Regions from separate parts of the Undibacterium sp. Tian12W genome, predicted to be linked through region 1. Evidence: predicted binding sites of a transcription regulator. Region 1 holds the regulator's gene; each other region holds the start of a gene.
The links. The regulator FliA, encoded in region 1, starts transcription of late flagellar genes. The targets are predictions, from matches to a motif close to CTAAAGTTTNNNNNNNNNNNGCCGNTA.

Region 1 (7,040 bases):
AGATGACAGTCATGACCCTGGACAGCCGTCTTGAACGCCTGTTGATGCAGGCCCTGCAAACCAGTGGTTCGGATGGCTCAGGCATAGAACCTGGCCTTGCCGATACCTTGGCAAGCCAGACCGAGGCCGCTGCTCAGCACCAGGAACAAATGGGCCTGACACCGGTGTTGCTGGTGCCCGCGCCATTACGGGCCTTGCTGTCACGCTTCCTGCGCCGCAATTTGCCGCAACTTAAAGTCTTGTCACACGCAGAAGTACCTGAAACAAAAACCATTAGAGTCACCAGTCTGGTCGGAGGTCAATCATGAACGTCAGAAAATTTACCGCGAATACTTCTCGCGAAGCATTGCGCATGTTGCGCGATGCTTTGGGGGCAGATGCCGTGATCCTGTCCAACCGTAATGTGGGCGGCAAGGTGGAGATTCTGGCCATGGCCGACGAAGCCATCAACTCTATTGCACCGGATGCTGCAGACGCACTTGCAATGCCAGAGATGCAGCCAATTCCGCAGGTACCTCAGGTGCCACGCTTTGCGCCACGCTTCCAGAATGAGGACGCAGTCAGCTTGCATCGCCCTCTGGAAAGGCAAGTAGAGCGGAGCATGAATGTGCCAACCTTCAAATCACAGACAGGTGCGAGCAGCTTTGCCAGTGACATCGAGGCACCTGTCAATGCCAATGAGTTGAATGATGTCATGTCAGAAATCCGGGCCATGCGCAGCATGCTGGAATCTCAGCTGGCAGAAATTTCCTGGACACAAACGCAAAAACGTCAGCCACAAAAAGCAGAAATCCTGCGTGAGTTGCTGGCTACCGGTTTTAGCGCCAGTCTGTCACGCTACCTGGTAGAAAAACTGCCTGAAACTGGCAAGCTTGAAAATGGTCTGGACTGGGTCAAGAATGTGCTGGTGCGCAATCTTTCTACTATCGACAATGAAAACGAAATGCTGGAAAAAGGTGGCGTGTATGCCCTGGTCGGCCCTACCGGTGTGGGCAAGACCACGACTACGGCCAAGCTGGCTGCCCGTTGCGTGATGCGCCATGGCCCTTCCAAGCTGGCATTGATCACGACTGACGGTTATCGTATCGGTGGCTTTGAACAATTGCGCATCTACGGCAAAATCCTCGGCGTGATGGTGCATGCGGTCAAGGATGAGGCAGATTTGCGCATTGCCTTGTCCGAGCTCAAGAACAAGCATACCGTCCTGATCGATACTGTCGGTGTCAGTCAGCGCGACAAAATGGTGACTGAACAGGTGGCGATGTTGTCTGGAACAGACACTCCGGTAAAGCGTTTGTTGTGCCTGAATGCGACTTCAACAGGCGAAACCTTGAGCGAAGTTGTACGCGCCTATCAGGGCAATGGCCTGGCAGGCTGCATCCTGACCAAGCTTGATGAAGCGGCGACTATCGGTGGTGCACTGGATATCGCGATACGCCAGAAACTCATGGTGTATTACATCGCCAGCGGCCAGCGTGTGCCCGAGGATCTGCATATAGCCAATAAATTGTATTTGATCGACCGCGCTTTCAAACTCAAGCGTGAGACGGCAGCTTTCCGTTATCTGGATGAAGAATTACCGTTGCTGATGGCGGGTGCAGTTTCCGCACAAGCATCAGGACGTGCTGGTCAGGAGGTGTCCCTTGGCTAGTTTCGATCAGGCAGAAGGCCTGCGCCGCATGCTGGCGGGGCCAAAACCACGGGTATTTACCTTTTTGTCCGCCTTGAGGGAAGATGAAAAGAGCGGCATGCTGGTGAATCTGGGGGTGTCACTGGCACGCCAGGGTAACCAGGTCTTGATGGTGGATACACGCTCTTCAGAAAACAGTGTCGGTGCCTGGTTGAATGCGAACCTTGATCAGACCTTATTGGATGTAGCGAGACAACAGCGTACAATGAAGGAAGCAGTCAAATTGGTGGCTGCTGGCCTGTCGGTGACGATGCTGGCCCGTCATGCATGGCTGCCGCCAGAAAATACGCGGCAATTGTCCAAAGTGTTTGATGTGGCGGCCAACCGTGCGGACCTGGTGATCGTGGATAGCGAGATCAACCTGGATGACAGTTTTCCGCTGGCGACGCTGGATGACAGCGAGCTGGTGATACAGGTTTCTGCTGATCCTGCCATGATCAAGGCTGCTTATGGATTGATCAAGCGTGTGAGCAACAGGCTGGGTCGGCGCGGTTATGGTATTTTAGTGTCCGGTGCATCGGAAAAAGAGGCAAGATTGATTTATACGAATATGGCGCAGGCGGCCAGCCGTTACCTGGCGGTGCCACTGCACTACGTTGGCCATGTGCCGGAAGATGAACACGTAAGAAAGGCTGCACATTTGGGACGCTCTGTGATTGATGCTTTTCCTAAAGCCCTTGCTTCGCTGGCATTCTCCCGGCTGGCTGAACAATTGGCAAAGACCGCGCGTTCCACCTTATGTGCAGAGGGAGTCCCTGAGCTGGGTGTCGGTCTCGGAATGTAATCAGAAAAATGTACACCGCGAGCGGAAAATCAGATAAAAACTTCCTTTTGAGGGAGCATGCGCCTCTGGTCAAGCGTCTGGCTTACCAGTTGAAGGCGCGCCTGCCTCCCAGTGTGGAGGTGGACGATCTCGTGCAGGCCGGTATGATAGGCCTGCTGGATGCCGTTAACCGCTACGAAGATACCCATGGCGCCCAGTTTGAAACCTATGCGGTACAACGCATACGGGGTGCCATGCTGGATGAATTGCGTAGTAGTGACTGGCTGCCGCGTGGCGTGCGCCAGAACATGCGCAAGATAGAAAATGCCATGAATGTGCTACAGCAAAAGCTGGGCAGGCCACCGCTGGAAACCGAGGTGGCGAAGTCACTCAAGCTGAGCCTGGAAGAGTACCAGAACCTGCTGACCGACAGCGGCGGGCATCAACTCGTCTATTACGAAGACTTTCATGATGCCGACACAAAGGAGCATTTCCTTGACCACTATTGCTCCGATTTTTCTGGCGATCCGCTGCAGGATTTGCTGAATGACGACTTCCGTGACGCCGTCATCGGTGCGATAGACAGCTTGCCGGAGCGCGAGAAACTGCTGATGGGTCTGTACTACGAGCAGGAGTTGAATCTCAAGGAAATTGGTGCCGTGATGGGGGTATCAGAGTCACGGGTCTCACAATTACATAGTCAGGCGGTTGCCAGGCTCAGGGCATACTTAAGGGAGAAAGCGTGGACTGGGCTAGCGTAATCGGATTGGTACTGGTGATATTTGGCATAGTCACCGGACAGTTGATGGAAGGCGGGCGCCTGTCTTCTCTGGTGCAACCCGCTGCCTTTGTCATCGTGGTGGTGGGTACGCTGGGCGCCGTGCTGCTGCAAAGCCGGCTCAATACCTTCAGGCGTGGCGTGCGCATGCTGCGCTGGATCGTTTCTGAACCACCAGACAGCAGTAAAAAAAATATCGCAGATGCTTTGATCTGGAGTGTGGTTGCCAGGCGTGAAGGTTTTTTGAGCCTTGAGCGTTATATGAATGCCTCATCCGACCCTTTCATCAGCAAGGGCCTGCGTCTGGTGATCGATGGCATAGACCCGATACGCCTGAAAGACATACTTGATGTCGATATTTCACTGTATGAAATGGAGCAACGCCAGGCTGCCAAAATCTGGGATGCTGCCGGTGGTTATTCACCTACCATAGGCATTTTGGGGGCGGTGCTGGGGCTTATCCATGTGATGGAAAATCTGAGCGACCCGTCCAAACTCGGTGGCGGCATCGCTGTTGCCTTTGTTGCCACTATTTACGGTGTGGGCATGGCCAATTTGTTGTTTTTGCCAATCAGCAATAAATTAAAAGAAATCATAGGCCGCGAAGTTACGCGCCGTGAAATGTTGTCTGATATTTTTTATAGTATCGCTCTGGGTGACAGCCCGCGTGTGGTGGAAGAAAGACTGACCAACCATCGCAATTAAGCGATGCAGTGAAACTGAAAAAATATACTTATGGCAAGGAAAAAATATCACGAAGAACCAGACAACCATGAGAGATGGCTGGTTTCTTACGCGGATTTTATTACCTTGCTGTTTGCCTTTTTTGTTGTCATGTATGCCATTTCTTCGTTGAATGAGGGTAAATACCGGGTCTTGTCCAACTCACTGACCGGTGCCTTTGGCAAAGTCATGACGGTGAATCCCAAGCCTGTCGATGCGCAGATTGAGCAAAAAATCAAGCTCGATCCCTTGCCTCTGGTTAAAAACCGTATCAATGAAGGTTTGCGCAAAGAAAAAGCGCAAATGACGACCATGGCCAAAGATATTATGACCGTGCTGGAGCCACTGGTGCGCGAAGGCAAGGTCAGGGTCACTCAGACTAGCCGTGGTATCACTATAGAAATCAATGCCAGTCTTTTGTTCGCTCCTGGTGATGCGCGCCTGAATGTCGATTCCATACAGGCACTGAGGGCGATTGCCGGTGTTCTCAAGATTGATACCCATGCGATACAGGTCGAGGGGCATACTGATAATCTGCCTATCAATAACCCCATCTTCCCGTCAAATTGGGAATTGTCGGCTGTACGCGCCAGTACGGTTGCCCGTTTGCTCACTGAAAATGGGGTGGATGAAAACCGTGTGACTGCTGTAGGGCAGGGGGCAAAACTGCCTGTCAGTGATAATGACACACCGGAAGGGCGAGCCAGGAACAGGCGCGTATCCGTCACCATACTGGCAGTATTGCCTGAGCCTGCGGTAGAGGTACCCTTGAGCCCGGCATCTGGGCCGGCAGCAACATCATTGCCTGCACAAGCGGCGCGGCCAGTGGCGGCATCCTTGTCTGGCACGGCGCCGGGGCCTTGAAAGCCTGAAAATCCTGGAGATTAAGAAGTTTTGCCAGTTGCGGGCGGGATAGTCAGCGCAGTATTGTCAGCTGAGTATGTTCAGCGCAGTTCGATAAAGGTAAGGAAGTCGTGATCAGAGATAGTCTCCGGCGAAATCACCAGAGCGTCATCAATGCGCAAGCAGGATCGTGCAAGCTCGATCAGGTAGCGATATAGCCCTTGCCGAGCGTAGTTTTGACGGTCGATTGACCGTTGGGCCCATACATGGAGCCGGCCTGATTATTATTTTTTTGCAGTAAATGCAAGGTTGCCTGGTTCAGCGATAGTCTGCGATTGATCAGCAAACCATTGGTGCGGTTGTCTTCTTTGGCTTGCACAGTCAGTTGCAATAGCGCATCCCAGTCTTGAGCACTGGTTTGAGCGACGCCAGCTTGCTGCAAATAAGCCTGCATGCCGTCTATGTCAGCATTAAATCCAAGTTCATTCAAAAAGCTGTTACGCTTTTTTTCCAGTTCTGTCATTTTGACCACAAGCTGTCCCTTGCTCTGGGTAAAATCATTGAGCTGGACTATATCGCTTTCTACCAATGCCGCCTGCTCTTGCTTGAGCAAATCAGCGAGCGAAGACATGATGCTCACTTCTTCTTGCAGGCATTGTTGAATAGCGCTATGTCCGGAACCTGTTGCGTTCATTTGTTAACGTTTTCTGGAGTTGAGCAAATCTTTAACTGTTTCTAGAAGCCCGTCAGCGACTTTTTCTGAATTGACTTGGAAGCGTCCTTCAGAAATGGCCAGCTTGATAGCTTCCACCTTCTTCGTCTCAAACACAGCACTGCTTGCTTGCGTACTTTGCAAGGCTTGCAGCTGTGAAGACAGGGTCGAAATTTGTACTTTCGACGAATTCGCCACGGGTACCGCGGTTTCTGCGGGTTTTTCCGTGCGAGCCTGTTGCGGGCTGACTGGCAGTCCCGCGGTCTTATTTAGTGCGTCATCAATTTTCACAGCGATACCCTCAGTGTGGGACTTACAAACATCTACATCCAGTTTATCGGCTGTGTAATTTTAAACTTTAACCTTACTGTGAAAAAATATTGCATGTACTTAATTCCAGCTACAAATATCTTGCTATCAGTAAACTATTTCTATAATGCCACCATTCTTGGCAACACCGCTGACGGTTTGCCCTGAACTGGTCTTGGCCTTGGCAATTTGTCCATCTGCCGCATTATTGAGGGCGATGGCATCTGTTGTCACTTGGAAACCTGGGCCATTGCTGATGACCCGCACCGATTGTCCTTGTTGCACTACCGCAGGGCTTTTCAGGGCATCAAGGCGCATGACGCCGCCAGAAGCCATCGAAACCTGCATGGTTTTGCCTATCGCCTGCTCGGGCGCGGTGATGACGCCGGCGGGCAATTTCGCAATATCACCCCTTTGTTTGTTTAAATCGCTGAGTGAGATGACTTGCCCATGGGTAAGCGCATTGGCTGCCACGTAATAATCTGCAGTCACTTGCACGTTCGCCTGCAAATACACCAGCCAGGGAGCGGGGGCCGTGCAGCGTATTGCCAGGGTGACTTTCCCCCAGGGTTTGCTGCCAGGTAATAAATAAGGGCTGGGGTTGTCGCAGGCTTGCAGATTGAGGCGTTTATCGACTTCGCCCACTGTTACCTGTACGTCATTGCTAAGGCCGGATGCCTGCATTGTCAAAAAGTCCAGAGCGATCTTGCGCAACTGCGCAGCGTCCTGAACCTGGCTGATGGGTGCAGCCTGACTCAGGCATGTCAGGCTCAGCAAGGACAGAGCCAAAACTTGCTTGTAGTTGGGTTTGCTGAATATCTTTGCGGCTTTCATCATGTTTTCTGCCGGGGTTGTGCTGAACTCCATTTTAGGATTCGCAGGCGTTTTTGAATGCTTGAATAAACGGGTTTTTCCCTTTCTGCTCGCCTGATCAAACTTGCGCCCTGACGAATAAGATGCAAGGTATAGAAAACCCTTGTGTGCCTTAAGCGTATGGCGCGATGGCGAAGGAGAGGAAGATGGTTGGCAGGTTAGATGACTTTTTGAAATTCCATGAGGCTGCACTATCAGTTCGTGGACAGCGTCAGCAGTTGCTCGCATCCAATATTGCCAATGCTGACACGCCCAATTACAAGGCGAAGGATATTGATTTTTCCAGCGCGCTGAGCCATGCCTTGGGGCAAAACCTGAACCAGTCGCCAACCGCCTTGAGCAAGACTGC
Region 2 (7,040 bases), on a different contig from region 1:
GACCGGGCGGTCGCGTATGTGTTCTGCGTAATCAAGGATATCGTCCAGCATGCGATGTCCCTGCGCACGCAGGGCCTGCCAGTCATCCGGGTCCAGTGAGTTCTTTGGCGGTACGGTCATTCAGATATCCATCCGTGAATAATTGCAGCATAAAGACAAGAAGCGTCTAAGCTTATTCACATTATGGATGAGCGGATGGAAAATGAAGTGTCGAATAAAGCAAATTTTGCTGCTTTATTGATGCAAACGAATAGTTCAATAGCAATAAGTGGCCTAAAGGCAACGCTTTATCTACCCCCTACTTATGTCCAGAGCTTAGGGGGAGTATTCTCAATTACCGAGGTACTCAGCAAATAACTGTTTTCTGGAGCGGGATCGTGGGCTGGACCAGTAATCTGCCACTTCCATGATAATTTCATCGCCAGAACGGATGCTCAATCGATAAGGCTTGCCCATCATCACGCTATGCACATACATGGCAAAAGCCTCGGCAAAATCATCATAGGCATTGGTTGCGGCATACAGGCTGGAAAAACCGGTTTTTTCCAGCGCATTGTAAATGCCGGGAATTAAATCTCCCGCAACCTGCTGATCGCTATAGAAGTGCAAGTTCTTGCGGTGTTCGAAATCATGTCTGAGCAAGGGAATGATGTCGCCATTCATGGTGATTTGCCAGGACAGACTCAAGAAACTATACTCTTCAGTCGATTTGAATTTTTGCGAACCTATCCACCAGTCGGGTAAAAATTCGCTATTGGCCGTCAGCACATGACCAAATTCATGCAAGAGCAAAAACTGCATGGCATTTTTACGGTTATCGTTTTCCGCAGCTTCAATTTGCAGATGGACTTGAAAAGCTGAGTGTGACAAAAACGGCGTATTTTCTTTCCAGCTAGCCCAGTCATTGGCAGTGCGGCCTAAAAAAGCGTCGGCATCCATCAGGGTCACCAGGCCCAGTATCTGACCATCGGGGCCCGCGACAACGTCGGTTACCGCAGATGAACCAAGGCCACGCCCAAGATAGACACCTAGCAGGGGTTTATCCAAAAGCTGCAACACAACAGGTGGCATATCCGCTATCGCTGCGCGGATATCATTTAAAAAATCGGGATTCAATTCAACTTGCGCAGGCAATTGGTCAGCAGAAGTGCAGTTATTCACTTTTGCAACATAGGCCAATAATTCTTCAGGTGCTTTACCTATCCTGTCGGGGAGGGGAAGATTTGCTTGCTTTAACCAGTATTCAACGTCAGAGCTGACAATCACTACTCTTTATCCATTCATGCATGGTCGTTCAACAAAACACCTTTTTTACCTTCCAGATCACGGGCTATCGCCAACACTTCTCTGGAGGGAATTTGTCGCAATACGACCTTGGTCTCATTATCAACAATCTGCACCACCACTTTGCCAGAATCATTGTCCAGATTGAGATTAACGCTTTTATTCAAACCTATGGCACGGTTAATCTGATCGACAGAGTTCTTGAGTTCTTTGGCAGAAATGTCACTTTGGGGCTGGTTATCTTTGCTGACGGCAACTTTACTGGCCTCAACAACTGCCGGCGCAGATGCCGCTTTAGCAACAACTGGTGCAGCCTTGACATCTTGCCGGGTATCAACACTGACACTGCCAGTGGCCCCACCTGCTATTTGATTGATGCTCATTTTGCTCTCCAGCCCTAAATTAAACCACGTGACGGATTACCGCATATTGTGTATTACGGTCGATTTTGTCAAAAGTTTAGGTTTATTCTTGAAAGTAGCTTAATTTAATAGGTGCTTAGTGTGAACAGATATGTGAGCAGACATGTGAGCAGATGTAAGCAAGCGTTTGGCCTACCCCATAGAATTATATTAAATATAACATTATAAAAAGTCAATGTTTTATTTTCATCAAACCGGACCGACGTTGTTCATAACAATAAGTCATTCATTTCTGCACTGGAAAACAAGTCGATCAATCCGTCAGCCACTGCCCTTACCCTGGGTGAACGGCGTACATCATCATGCATGACCAGCCAAAGTTTTCTGCGCAGAGGGCAAGCCTGATGCTCAATACGGTGCAGTTCGCGGTGACTCTGGCGCAAATAATGCGGTAATACGGTTACGCCAAGACCTGCCGCCACGCATTGAGCCAGCACCATTTGGTCATTACTGCGCAGCATGACTTTGCGCTGCGCCAGATAATCTTCCAGCCATTGATGATGGGGCGTTGCAGAGTTTTTTTCATAGGCGACAAATTCCCAATCTTCTTCCTTGCGCTTTTTCAGATAGGTTTTGCTGGCGTACAGGCCATACCCTACGCTGGCCAAGGGCTTAATGACCAGACCCGCGGTTTGTGGGCGCGCCATTCGTAAAGCGATGTCTGCCTCGCGCTTGCCGAGACTGACCTGATGGCGCTCTGCCTGTAACTCCAATTCCACGCCGGTCAAGCTGGCGCAGAGTTTTTTAAGCTGGGGCGCGAGCACAAAAGTCGATAAACTGGGCGGTGCAGAAATACGCACTATGCCTTCCATTTTGCTGGTACTGAGCGCCTTTCTCTCAAAATTGAACCAGCGCTCTTCCACTTCCCGTGCATGAGTGACCAGGTCATGTCCTTCTGTGGTCAGTTGCCAGCCGCGCACCAGTCTGTCGAACAGACGCAACTTGATCGCCGCCTCTAGCTTATCAATACGCCGCGCAACCGTCGTATGCTCCACCTGCAGGCGGCGCGCAGCCCCGGTCAGTGTACCGCAATCGACCAGTGCCAAAAAATAGCGTAAATCATCCCAATTCATCATGGTGCAATTATGCACAGTCCAGGCGAATTTTTCAGTAATTTTCTTTCTGACCACGTTTGATTAAGCTGCAAGCCAGACAAACAGACATAGGGTCTGAACAATAGGTGATGAGAGAACAAGAGAGAAAATATGCAAGCCATACAAATTTTTTCACAAGGTGGGCCAGCAGTGCTAGAGGTGCGCGACCTGCAAAAACCCACTCCAAAAGAAGGTGAAGTCCTGGTACGCGTCGATTACGCCGGCATCAATTACGCTGATGTGTATCAGCGCAATGGACAAAACCCGGCTTCCCTGCCCTTCATACCGGGGGCAGAAGGTGCGGGCACGGTGGTCGAAAGCAATGCGGAACTAACACCCGGCACTAGGGTGGCCTGGCTGTCACAACCCGGCTCTTATGGCGAATACCTGGCTATTCCAGCATGGAAGCTGATCGCCTTGCCAGCAGAAGTCAGCACGCAGGAAGCCGCAGCGGCCATGCTGCAAGCCGTCACCGTGCAATATCTGACCGAGACCAGTTATCGCGTGCAATCTGGCGATACCGTGCTGGTGCATGCTGGCGCCGGCGGAGTTGGTTTATTGCTGACCCAGATACTGAAACATAAGGGTGCAATCGTTATCAGCACAGTATCAAGTAAACAGAAAGCAGAGCTGGCCAAAGCCGCTGGAGCAGATCACGTTATTTTGTATACGGAGACTGACTTTGTTGTGGCGACCATGGAGCTGACTCAGCAAAAAGGTGTGCATGTGGTGTATGACTCAGTCGGCCTGACTACTTATCTGGGCAGCATGGCGGTCTTGCGTCCTTTGGGCAGTCTGGTCTTGTTTGGCCAGTCCAGCGGGAATGTGCCACCGATAGACCCCATGCACTTGTGCCGCCAGGGCTCACTGTTCTTCACGCGTCCCACCCTCGCCCATCATATTGCTGACGCCGAAGGCCTCAAGTACCGTAGCCAACGGGTTTTGGGCTGGTTGCGCGAAGGCGTATTGCGCTTGCGCATACATCAGGTTTATCCACTGGAGCAGGCTGCCAGAGCCCATACAGATCTGGAATCACGCCAGACGACAGGCAAATTACTGCTGGCAATCAGTGACACAGCAAAAAATGAACAGCAAGGGAAATGACATGAAAATCGCAGTTAAAACCTCAATGAAAACCCAAATTAACAACGTCATCGCTGTGATTTGCCTGCTGGCCCTGAGTCTGCCAGCCAGCGCTTTCACCGAACAGGAAGTTGATAAGAATGAGCAGGCACAAAAATACCTGGCAGGTACCTGGACATTGTTGGCTGCACCAGAAATTCGCGCCGACGGCAGCCGTGGCGAAACCTTTGGGCCAAATCCGCAAGGCTTGCTCATCATTGATGGCACTGGTCGCTATTCACTACAAATCTACAAATCCGAACGCAGCAAATTTGCCGCAGGCGACAAACGCAAAGGTACGGAAGCAGAATACCGCGCTGCCGCCCTCGATACCAGTTCACATTATGGTCGCTGCTTCATTGATACCGAGAGAAATGTGTTGGTCTTCAAAGTAGAACATGCATCCTTCGCTAACTGGGATGGTAGTGAGCAGGCCCGGCAGTTTGAGTTAAAGGATGACGTACTTAGCTATCGCGTACCCGCCGGCGCTAGCGGCAATGGCACAACTGCTATCTCCACCTGGAAAAAGCTGCATTAGCCAAGTTGCCTTAACCATTTATTTTCCACAACAGTTTGTGGTAAAGCATCTTTGATGAGAGGTCGCAAGCGCTAATGCACTTGACTTAATATCAACTCCATGCGATTGTCCAAGCTCCAAAAAAATTAAAGTGCATGGGAAAAACACAAGCATGGATAACTTTCAAAACAATGACTTTTCAGTAAGTCAGCAATCATCAGGTAGCACGCTGCAACTTGAGTTCAGGGGAAGTGGCAGCGAATATTTCCGTATCTGGATAGTTAATTTATTACTCACGATAGTCACGCTGGGTATTTACTCAGCCTGGGCCAAAGTACGTCGCAACCGCTACCTGTATTCCAGCACGCATCTGGGTGGCAGCAGTTTTGAATATCATGGTAATGCCATTGCCATACTCAAGGGTCGCATCGTCGCTTTCGTATTTGTCTTTGGGTATCAACTGGCATTCAGATTCTCTGTGCCCTTGGGCTTTGTAATGATGTTGATGATGGTTGCAGTCATGCCCTGGCTGGTCTGGAAAAGCTTGCAGTTTAAACTGTATAACTCCAGTTACCGTGGCATACGCTTTGGCTTTCGTGGCACAGCAGGACAGGCATATAGCACCTTTTTGCTGTGGCCACTGCTGGCAGGCATCACTTTGTATTTACTGGCACCAGTCCTGCATCAACGCCTGAAAAGATTCCAGCATAGCGAAAGCCGGTTTGGCAGTACGCATTTTTCTTTCAATGCAGGCGTTGGCCAGTTTTACTGGGCCTATCTGGTTGGTATAGGCATCCTGCTGGCAGGCGTTATCGTCATTTGCATAGGTTTTGGCAGTACAGTAATGGCATTGTTTGCCGGCGGCCATGGGGACAAATTTGATGTTGCTGCAGCAGCCTCATTTGGCCTTTTCATCTTCGTCCTGTATATGTGGATGTTTGCAATTTACCCTATCTTCCTGACCTTGCTGCAAAACCTGATCTGGAACCATACCAAACTCGGTGATCATCAGTTCAAGAACAATCTGCAATGGGGTCGCATGACTTTTATTGCCATCACCAATATACTTGGTATTGTTTGTACTCTGGGCCTGTTTATCCCGTTTGCACAAATTCGCTCCCTGCGTTACCGTGTTGAAAGCCTGCAACTGGAAGTCAATGGCAGTCTGGACGATTTCATCGCCGAAACACAAGAACAAGTCAATGCAACTGGCGAAGGCATGGCTGATTTACTGGATTTTGATTTATCTCTATGAACAAAGTTGCCGCCATCTATTTTGATGGCAAAACCTCGCGCCTGCACCAGGTTGAATTTTCGGTGCAGGGCGATATCGCCCAGGTATGCGAAGCCAGTAATACACTGCATGCATCAGTTATACGCAGTTGCCCGCTGTCAGAATTGCGGGTATCTGAGCGTACCCGGCATGCCCCGCGCAAGGTCACCTTCAGCGATGGCGCCTACCTGGAAATCAATGATCATGCCAGCTTCAATGCCATACTTGACAGTACTGGCTACCAGGATTCTGCCGTGGTTCAATTGCAGCAGAGCTGGACAGGCACGCTGGCAGCTCTCGCCGCTGTCATCGTTACCCTGACCCTGGGTTATATCTATGGCTTGCCTGCAGCTGCCCGGGTAGTGGCGTTTTCCGTCCCGGTATCAGTAGAGCGCAAGCTGGGTGACGGGGTGCTGGAATTTTTTGACAAGCATATATTCCAGCCTTCAAAATTGCCTGCCGCCAAACAGGCTGAATTGCGTGAACGCTTCCAGCGCTTGCGCCCACCACGTGAAGGCAGCCCCAAATATCAGCTGGTGTTTCGCAAAAGCAAGATAGGCCCGAATGCCTTTGCCCTGCCATCTGGCGACATCATCGTCACCGATGAAATCATTGCCCTGATGAAGGACGACGACGCTGTCATGGGCGTGCTGGCACACGAGCTTGGGCATTTGCACGAACGCCACATGACACGCCGCATCATACAAAGTTCTGCAGTAGGTGCGATCGCTACTTTGCTGTTTGGTGATGTGTCAGCAGTGATCGCCAATATACCGACCCTGATGCTGGATATGAAGTCTTCGCGCGACGCTGAAACTGAAGCGGATGACTACGCCATGCAAATGATGGATGCCAATGGCATAGCCCGTGAACACCTGGCAGCAGCTTTTGAAAAGCTCGAAGCCCTTGCTCCTGGTGTATCACCTTACATCTCCAGCCACCCCTCTGGCAGCGAACGCGTCATGCGCATACGCGGCAATAATTGAGGACAGCAATTGAAATAAGCTCAAGACCGCGACTGACTTCAATCCTGTTTTTGGGATTTTCAAAAAGCGTCAACTCAAACTGAGCATAAATCAGCACCATAGCCATGGTGCTGATCACGAAACAGTATTAGCGTCAGCCTACGCTATTTTTGCACCTGCAAGCGTTGCTCCAGTAACTTCAAACGCCCGCGTATTTCTTCACCAACTGCAATTTGCGGATTGGAATAACCGTCACTCTTGCCAGCCTCTTCTTCACGCTGCTTGATGATGGGTCTTGCTGCTGCATGTGCAGCTTCAAAAGACAGTGTCGTGTTACGCAACTGTTCGTCATACATGGCACGG
Region 3 (7,040 bases), on a different contig from region 1:
TGGCGCGCAATCCATTTTCAATAATGGCAATTGCTTTGGAAATTGACTGACCTTTAGAGGCTATTTCACCGTTACTTAAGTGCTGCGATGCATTGGAGATCGCTACGATAGCTCCTTCAAAAAGCATCACGATCAATTTATGGGGGCTGGCAGCAATCACGCCAGTCTCTATGCCTACTTTTGCGTAGGCATTTGCACCACGTACTTGAGATGAGCCAAACATAGCGATTAATCCTCTCTGATATTATTGATACTGCTAACTACATTCACTTCGTACTGGACGTCAGTGCTGCCAGTTGTTGCGTAAGAAATGAACTTGTATTATTTAAACTGCTTACAATCGTGTCCAGGGCTGTAAATTGTGCCCGGTAGCGTGCTTCTGTATCGAACAGGCGGCTATTCAAGATATCCCTTTGCTTGCCTATGTCCTTGATGCTGCGGTTGATACCATCTGTTGCGCTTGATATCGAGCCGGAAGTACCAACTACCGTGGACAAGAGAGAGGATACCTGAGACGCATAACCTCTTGAGAAATTGACCGTACCGCGGGCACCAAGTGAGCCGCCGCTGATCAATATTTTCAAACCTTCGGCATCCGAGCCAGTCGCTCCCGTTAGATACTGTCCGCTGCCAGCAGCGGTAATGCCATTCAGTTTGCCTGCTACGTCCACGCCCGCAGTACCGTTCAGCACCGTGCCGGTAAAGCTGGCAGCACCAGTGCCTGTGCCATCCGCCAGATTCACATTCGATGCACTACCATAGCGGGTTGATTGCAATTGCAACTGACCGCTGCCATTGATCGTGGCAGTAACTGTCGAGCTATTGTCTTTGAATGTGGAGTTGCCGTTGATCGAAGTCTGCAGCAAAGTTGCCAGTGAAGATGCCGTGTAAGTACCTGCAGCCAGCGACACCAGAGAAGTTTTGCCATCCAGGGTTACATTGATGGCCGTGTTAGCGGCAATGGTAGTGCTGGCAGCAGTCAGATCCAGATCACCTTGCAAACCACCTTGCGTGGCAATGGCTGTGACTTCCAGGCCATAAGCACCTTGCTTGGTCGCGCTGGTGGAGCTGGTATAACTGACCAGGCTATCTGTTGCTTTGCCGACAGAGGCAAACAGACCGCTGATTTCATTGAAATTCGTCGACAAGGCGGTATTCAGCTTGGATGAATCCACGGAAAGCGTGCCATCTTTCTGGAAACTGATGCCTATGCTGGCGAGGCTCGTAATATTCCCCCCCAGTCCGTTGACGGCGGTACTGAGTGTCGACCTGATCTGGCTTTGTACATTCCTGGCGGTAGAGTCGCCAATCAGAATGCCGCCTTTTTGAGTACTTGCATCATAACCAGTCAGGGTCTTCAACGTTGCCTGAAAATCATTAAAGCCTTTGACAAAACCGTTAATGGCAGATTGTATGCCGCTGGTATTGGCGCTCAATGACAAACTGGTCGTGCCCACTTTACTCAGGTTCAGGGTTGTGCCCTGTATGGCACCTGTTACTGCATTGGATGTACTGGAAATGGCAATGCCATTGACAGACAGCGCCGCATTTTGTGCCGTTGTTGTTTCAGTAAAGTTTTGTGTCCCTGCCGGATCATAATTTACCAGGCTTTGGATGGCGGCATCACCAGTAGCAGTGATTTTCAAACTGGACGTAGCGCCAGTTTTTGCTGAAGTGAGCACAAGATGGTAGGGCGTGGCGCTACCGTCGCCAACGATGGCCGCAGTTGCGCCTACTTTTGCTGCGTTAATTGCATCGCGAATACCCTGCAACGAGTTGTTGGCACCATCAATCGTCACTGTGCCGATTGACTGCGTCGCATCCTGGGTGAAAGTGGAGCCTGTATACACACCATTAGCAGAAGTGCCGCCAGCAATGGTGCCAAATTCAAAGTTGATGGTCGTGCTGGTGCCACTTCCTATACTGGCCGTGGAACTGAGCTGACCAGCGCTGGAAATGGTTTGCGCCTGTGCCAGCTTGGTGACATTGACGTTATAGCTACCTTGAGTAGAAACGCTGGTGGTGGTGGCAGACAAAATTGAGCTGTCGCCTGCAGAAGCAGTAAGCGACTGAAAAGTGCCCAGATTACTGAGGCCGGTAACATTGGACTGAAAAACGCTGAGCGCGCTGTTAAGCGTGCCATAAGCAGATAGCTTTGCCTGAAAACTGGCTTCTTTCTTCGCCAGTGTAGTCAGAGGCTGACTCTCCACCTGCATTAATTTGGTAATGAGACCGTTGACGTCCAGATTGGCGCCTAAGCCTGTCGATTGTATGCCCACATTGTTCCCCTTGTCAGACCGTACTGTACTAAATTATCGGCAAAGACAAACCAGACTTTAGAGGGGAATTTACATGCCAATTTAAAACTTAGATGCAGGACTGACTATATGATTAGCTAATTACGCTTGTTGTTTGATCAGTAAACCCTGTAGTTTATCCAGAGAGCGCGAGATTTCAAGGGCTTCCTCGGACGGAATCTGGCGTAAAACTTCTTTGGTTTGCAGATCAACCACCTTAACGACGACTTTATTACTATGTTCTTCCACACTGAATTCGAGTGATTGTGACAGAGACTGGATTGTCTTGTTGATATCATCGACAGCTTTAGTCACTTTGTCGAATTCCGGCGGTGCGGATGCAGAAGAGGCTGCTTTGACGGCATCAATGGTTTGCGTTGACGTTGCGGCAGACCTTGAAACGGGGGAGCTGGTATCGGGGCCTACTGCACGGTCAGTGATCAGTTGTCCTGATGGAGATGCACTCCCTATCGACCGGATGTCCATGATCTTTTCCTTCAAGAAAAATACCCCTGATCAAACAAATGACCAGGGGGACATGCTTTATGCTTTAAGTATAGACCTAATTTACATAAGCCTACTTCTATTAGCCACGCAACAGGGCCAGAACGCCGTTTGGTAAGCCATTAGCCTGAGCCAAAATCGCTGTACCAGCTTGTTGCAACACTTGACCACGTGTCAGAGACGCTGTTTCTTGGGCGAAATCTGCATCACGGATACGGCTGCGGGATGCTGTCAAGTTTTCAGAGTTAGTCTGCAAACTTTCGATCGCGGAAGAGAAACGGTTTTGATACGCACCCAGAGAAGCGCGGGAACTATTGATAGACTGCAAGGCCGCATCAATGGTCGTCAGCGCGGCGGTGGCCCCGGCAGCTGTACCCAGGTTCAGAGAGGAAACACCTGCACCAACGGTTACCGAAGCAGAAGTAAAGGCACCTGTCAGATTGGCAGCTGTCAAACCAGTACCAGTACCGTTAGCCAGAGTGATACCAGCAGAACTAGTGGAGGTCAGGGACAGTGTTGAAGTGCTTACGTCAGTTGCACCTGTTGCAGATACGGTAATACCTGTATTTGCAGCGGCAGCGGCAGCGTTTGTGCTGGCTGTTACAGTGATGTTACGGCCATCGGCAGCAGCCAGTGCAACTGCACCAGTTGATGTATTGAATGTTGCTGTAACGCCTGTTTGTGTGCTGATTGCATTAACTGCAGCAGCTACTTGAGCACCACGTTGTGCGCCGGAAGTAGATGCATTCAAGGCACCCAGATTTACGCCGTTAATAGTGATGTCGCCAGAGGCAATGGCTGTAGCCGCTGTACTTGCAGTACCTGCAATAGTTGTTGAACCAACAGTTGCTGTAACACCTGTGCTGCCGCTGATTGCATTGATTGCTGCTGCTTTGGAGATGCCGCTAGCTGTAGAGTTGGAGAAAGAAACACCATCTGCTGCAGAAGCACCAACTTGGTAGCCATTGATGGACAAGTCACCAGCAGCCAGGGCTGTAGTAGTAACTGCACCGGCACCGGCAACTGTTGTTGCGTAGCTGGAAGATGCACCAACACCCAGGGCGCTAGATTTTGCGCTGGAGATGGAAGCGATACTGATTTGATCGTTTGCTGTACCGTTGGCACCGACTTGGAAAGTTTGTGCAGAGAAGCTACCGTCAAGCAGATTCACGCCGTTGAAGTTAGTGCTGCTGGCAACGCGGTTGATCTCAGAAATCAGCTGACTTGCTTCGTTGTTCAGAGCAGCACGATCAGAAACGCTGTTGGAGCCGTTGGCAGATTGTACGGCCAGATCACGGATACGTTGCAAGTTGGAACCGATTTGTTGTAATGCGCCCTCAGCGGTTTGCGCCAGAGAGATACCGTCGTTTGCATTACGTGCAGCTTGATTCAAGCCGCCGATTTGAGAAGACAGACGTTCGGAAATAGCCAGACCAGCAGCATCATCTTTAGCGCTATTAATACGCAGACCGGAAGACAGACGTTGCAGGGATGTGTTCAGCGCAGATTGCGATGTAGTCAAGTTACGTTGTGCATTCAGCGATGCAATATTGGTATTAATAACAGCCATGGTAATTCTCCCTAAGTTATTCAAATTGGCGTAGTAGCCTGAAACTTTGGTCTTTCGTGCTGACTATTGGACCGCCGTTGTAAAGGGTATCGGTAGAGACTAAAAAAGTTTTAGCGTGTTTCTGAAAATAAATCTTATTTTTTTCGCTCAAGTTTTTTTAGCCATTCCGCTTGTCGGCGCTTTTTTTAAATACTTTAGGGTCTAATTTGATTTAGTTTTGGGGCTTTATTTAACACATGGAAACAAAATCATTGGCTATAAAATAAGCCTGAGCATGGTGGTTTCTGGTATTTTCCAGTCTGGACATGCAGTTTTAATCATTTTGCTTACTTAATTTGTAAGTCAGATGAGGCAATTGTAAAAAAGTTTAATGATAAAAAGCTGACTTGGGGACTGGACATGGCAAAAACGAGTTTTGATGCGCGAAAAGCAATGCGCGATGTTCATCGACTTTTCGATGCTGGTTCTGTATCCGACGCCAGGCAAGGCTGCCTGACTATCATCAGGCATTTTCCGCGCCACGCGGAAGCTCTATATGCCCTGGCCAGAATGGCTGGTGACGCGGATGAGAGTGACGAAGCCATGGGATATCTGAAGCTGGCTTTTGACGTCATGCCTCATTTTCCTGACAACAGGAAGATTGCTTTCGGCATATTCAATAAATATTTACTGGCGAAACAGTACCCCCAATTGGAAGAGGCCGGCCTTTGGCTATCAACTTATTTGCCACGGGACGGTATCGTTTGGGACTATATAGGTGTAGCCAGGATAGAGCAGGCCAAGTTTCCGCAAGCACTTGACGTGTTAAGCAAGGCAATTACCTTGTTACCAAATAACCCACACATACTTGCCAATATGGGCAACGTGCTGATTGCTCTTGAGCGTTGTTCTGATGCCATCGTGTATCTGGAGAAAGCACTGGCAATTCAGCCAGAGATGGTTGTTGGCCTCAATAATCTGGGAAATGCACTGCGTTTCATAGGCAAGACAGAGGAGGCAATAGCGACTATATCGAAAGCAGTTCAATTAGACCCAGGTTTGCCCTATCTGTACAATAATCTTGGCCTCGCTTATCGCGAGCACGGTATGTATAGCGTTGCCATCGCACAATACCGGCACGCCTTGCAACTGCAGCCAGAGCTGGTGCAGGTTTATCCTAATCTGATTGATGCACTGCGTCAGAACGGGCAAGTGCAGGAGTCCATAGAGTGCGGGCAGCATGCGCTGACGCTGACCCACGATATTCCTGAAATCTGGGGGGCTTATGGTGACACCTTGCGCGAGGCAAACCACTTGGATGCGGCGATCGAAGCGTATATCAAAGCTCTGTCTTTCAAGCAGGATAGCCTGTCTTCTTTCAACCGGAAAATTTACACGAACCTGTTATTTTGTCTGAATTACCATCCGGATTTAACGCCTGAGGTGATTTATAACGCTTATCATGAATTTGATTTGCGTTTTACTGCGCCGCTCAAGGCAACATGGAAGAAATTTGAAAATGCCCGAGTGCCGGGTAGGCGTCTCAAGGTAGGTTATGTGACGCAAGCTTTTTATAATCATGTTTGCAAGTATTTCCTGCTGCCGCTGATAGAAGCGCATGACAAGGATCAGGTTGAGGTCTATGCCTATGCAAATCCACCTTTCGAGGATGAGGTGACTGATTACTATAAGAAGCAGGTAGATCACTGGGTGCCAACCCGGGATTTGACGGATGAGGCGCTGGCCGAGCGTATTCGTGCCGATGGTATTGATGTTCTGGTGGATGTGGCAGGCCATACCAATGGCAATCGTTTACCGGTCTTTGCGCGCAAACCAGCTCCTGTTTCCTTGCACTGGCTGGAATATGGTTATACAACTGGCTTGAGTGCGATCGATTATTACTTGACTGACAAGCCCACAATTACGGACAATTGCGCCCATTTATTTTCAGAGAAAGTATGGTGCCTGGATGGCCCTGCCTATGTTTACAGACCCGACACGCGCAAGGCAGAACTGACACCTTCGCCTTTTGAGCAGACCGGCATAGTTACCTTTGGCAGTTTGTCACGTTCCACCAGGATTAATCACCGTGTTGTACGTGTTTGGGCAACCATATTGGATGCGATGCCCAATTCCCAATTGATTATCAATAGTGGCGACTTTAAAGATCCTCAGGTGCAGGATGAAATGGCGTCACGGTTCATGCGTTATGGTATTGAACGCTCACGTTTGCACATAGGGTTCACCACGCCCTCCTGGGAAGTGCTGAAACATATAGATATCAGTCTTGATTGTTTCCCGCATAATTCAGGAACGACCTTGCTGGAATCTTTATATATGGGCATTCCATTCATCTCGCTGGCAGACCGGCCTTCTGTTGGCCGTATCGGTGCAAGTATTCTGACTGCGATTGGTCATGAAGAATGGCAAGCGTATACTGAAGATGAATATGCGCAAAAAGCAATTATTCTGGCGCACGACCTGGATCGTTTGCGTAGCTTAAGAGCTGGTTTGCGCCAGGAAATGGAGCAATCCTTGCTCATGAATGAACCTGCATTCGCTCGTTCAGTCGAAAAAGCTTATCGCCAGATGTGGCAAATTTATTGTGAAGGACAGTAAGAGTGAAGGCAGTTATCTTAGCCGGTGGTCTTGGTACCCGTATTTCAGAGGAAACCCACCTCAAGCCCAAG

Region 2: a site for FliA is predicted at 1,721-1,747, ahead of ACO0LI_RS10190 (flagellar protein FlaG). Genes of this name have one in related genera too.
Region 3: a site for FliA is predicted at 4,543-4,569, ahead of ACO0LI_RS22480 (flagellin). Genes of this name have one in related genera too.

What each region holds. Positions count from the first base shown of each region.
Region 1 is NZ_JBMPPK010000014.1:92,139-99,178, forward strand. Features, by position in the region: gene flhA (flagellar biosynthesis protein FlhA) at 1-308, shown strand, start outside; gene flhF (flagellar biosynthesis protein FlhF) at 305-1,651, shown strand; gene ACO0LI_RS18545 (MinD/ParA family ATP-binding protein) at 1,644-2,474, shown strand; gene ACO0LI_RS18550 (RNA polymerase sigma factor FliA) at 2,483-3,214, shown strand; gene ACO0LI_RS18555 (flagellar motor protein) at 3,196-3,936, shown strand; gene motD (flagellar motor protein MotD) at 3,967-4,818, shown strand; gene ACO0LI_RS18565 (flagella synthesis protein FlgN) at 5,000-5,491, opposite strand; gene flgM (flagellar biosynthesis anti-sigma factor FlgM) at 5,495-5,800, opposite strand; gene flgA (flagellar basal body P-ring formation chaperone FlgA) at 5,927-6,655, opposite strand; gene flgB (flagellar basal body rod protein FlgB) at 6,838-7,040, shown strand, end outside.
Region 2 is NZ_JBMPPK010000007.1:37,742-44,781, reverse strand. Features, by position in the region: gene ACO0LI_RS10200 (pyridoxal phosphate-dependent decarboxylase family protein) at 1-120, opposite strand, end outside; gene ACO0LI_RS10195 (hypothetical protein) at 331-1,266, opposite strand; gene ACO0LI_RS10190 (flagellar protein FlaG) at 1,281-1,667, opposite strand; gene ACO0LI_RS10185 (LysR family transcriptional regulator) at 1,916-2,782, opposite strand; gene ACO0LI_RS10180 (quinone oxidoreductase family protein) at 2,912-3,904, shown strand; gene ACO0LI_RS10175 (lipocalin-like domain-containing protein) at 3,906-4,460, shown strand; gene ACO0LI_RS10170 (YjgN family protein) at 4,612-5,694, shown strand; gene ACO0LI_RS10165 (M48 family metallopeptidase) at 5,691-6,698, shown strand; gene ACO0LI_RS10160 (C13 family peptidase) at 6,842-7,040, opposite strand, start outside.
Region 3 is NZ_JBMPPK010000019.1:48,853-55,892, reverse strand. Features, by position in the region: gene fliS (flagellar export chaperone FliS) at 1-223, opposite strand, end outside; gene fliD (flagellar filament capping protein FliD) at 267-2,279, opposite strand; gene ACO0LI_RS22485 (flagellar protein FlaG) at 2,400-2,783, opposite strand; gene ACO0LI_RS22480 (flagellin) at 2,884-4,371, opposite strand; gene ACO0LI_RS22475 (tetratricopeptide repeat protein) at 4,771-6,969, shown strand; gene rfbF (glucose-1-phosphate cytidylyltransferase) at 6,972-7,040, shown strand, end outside.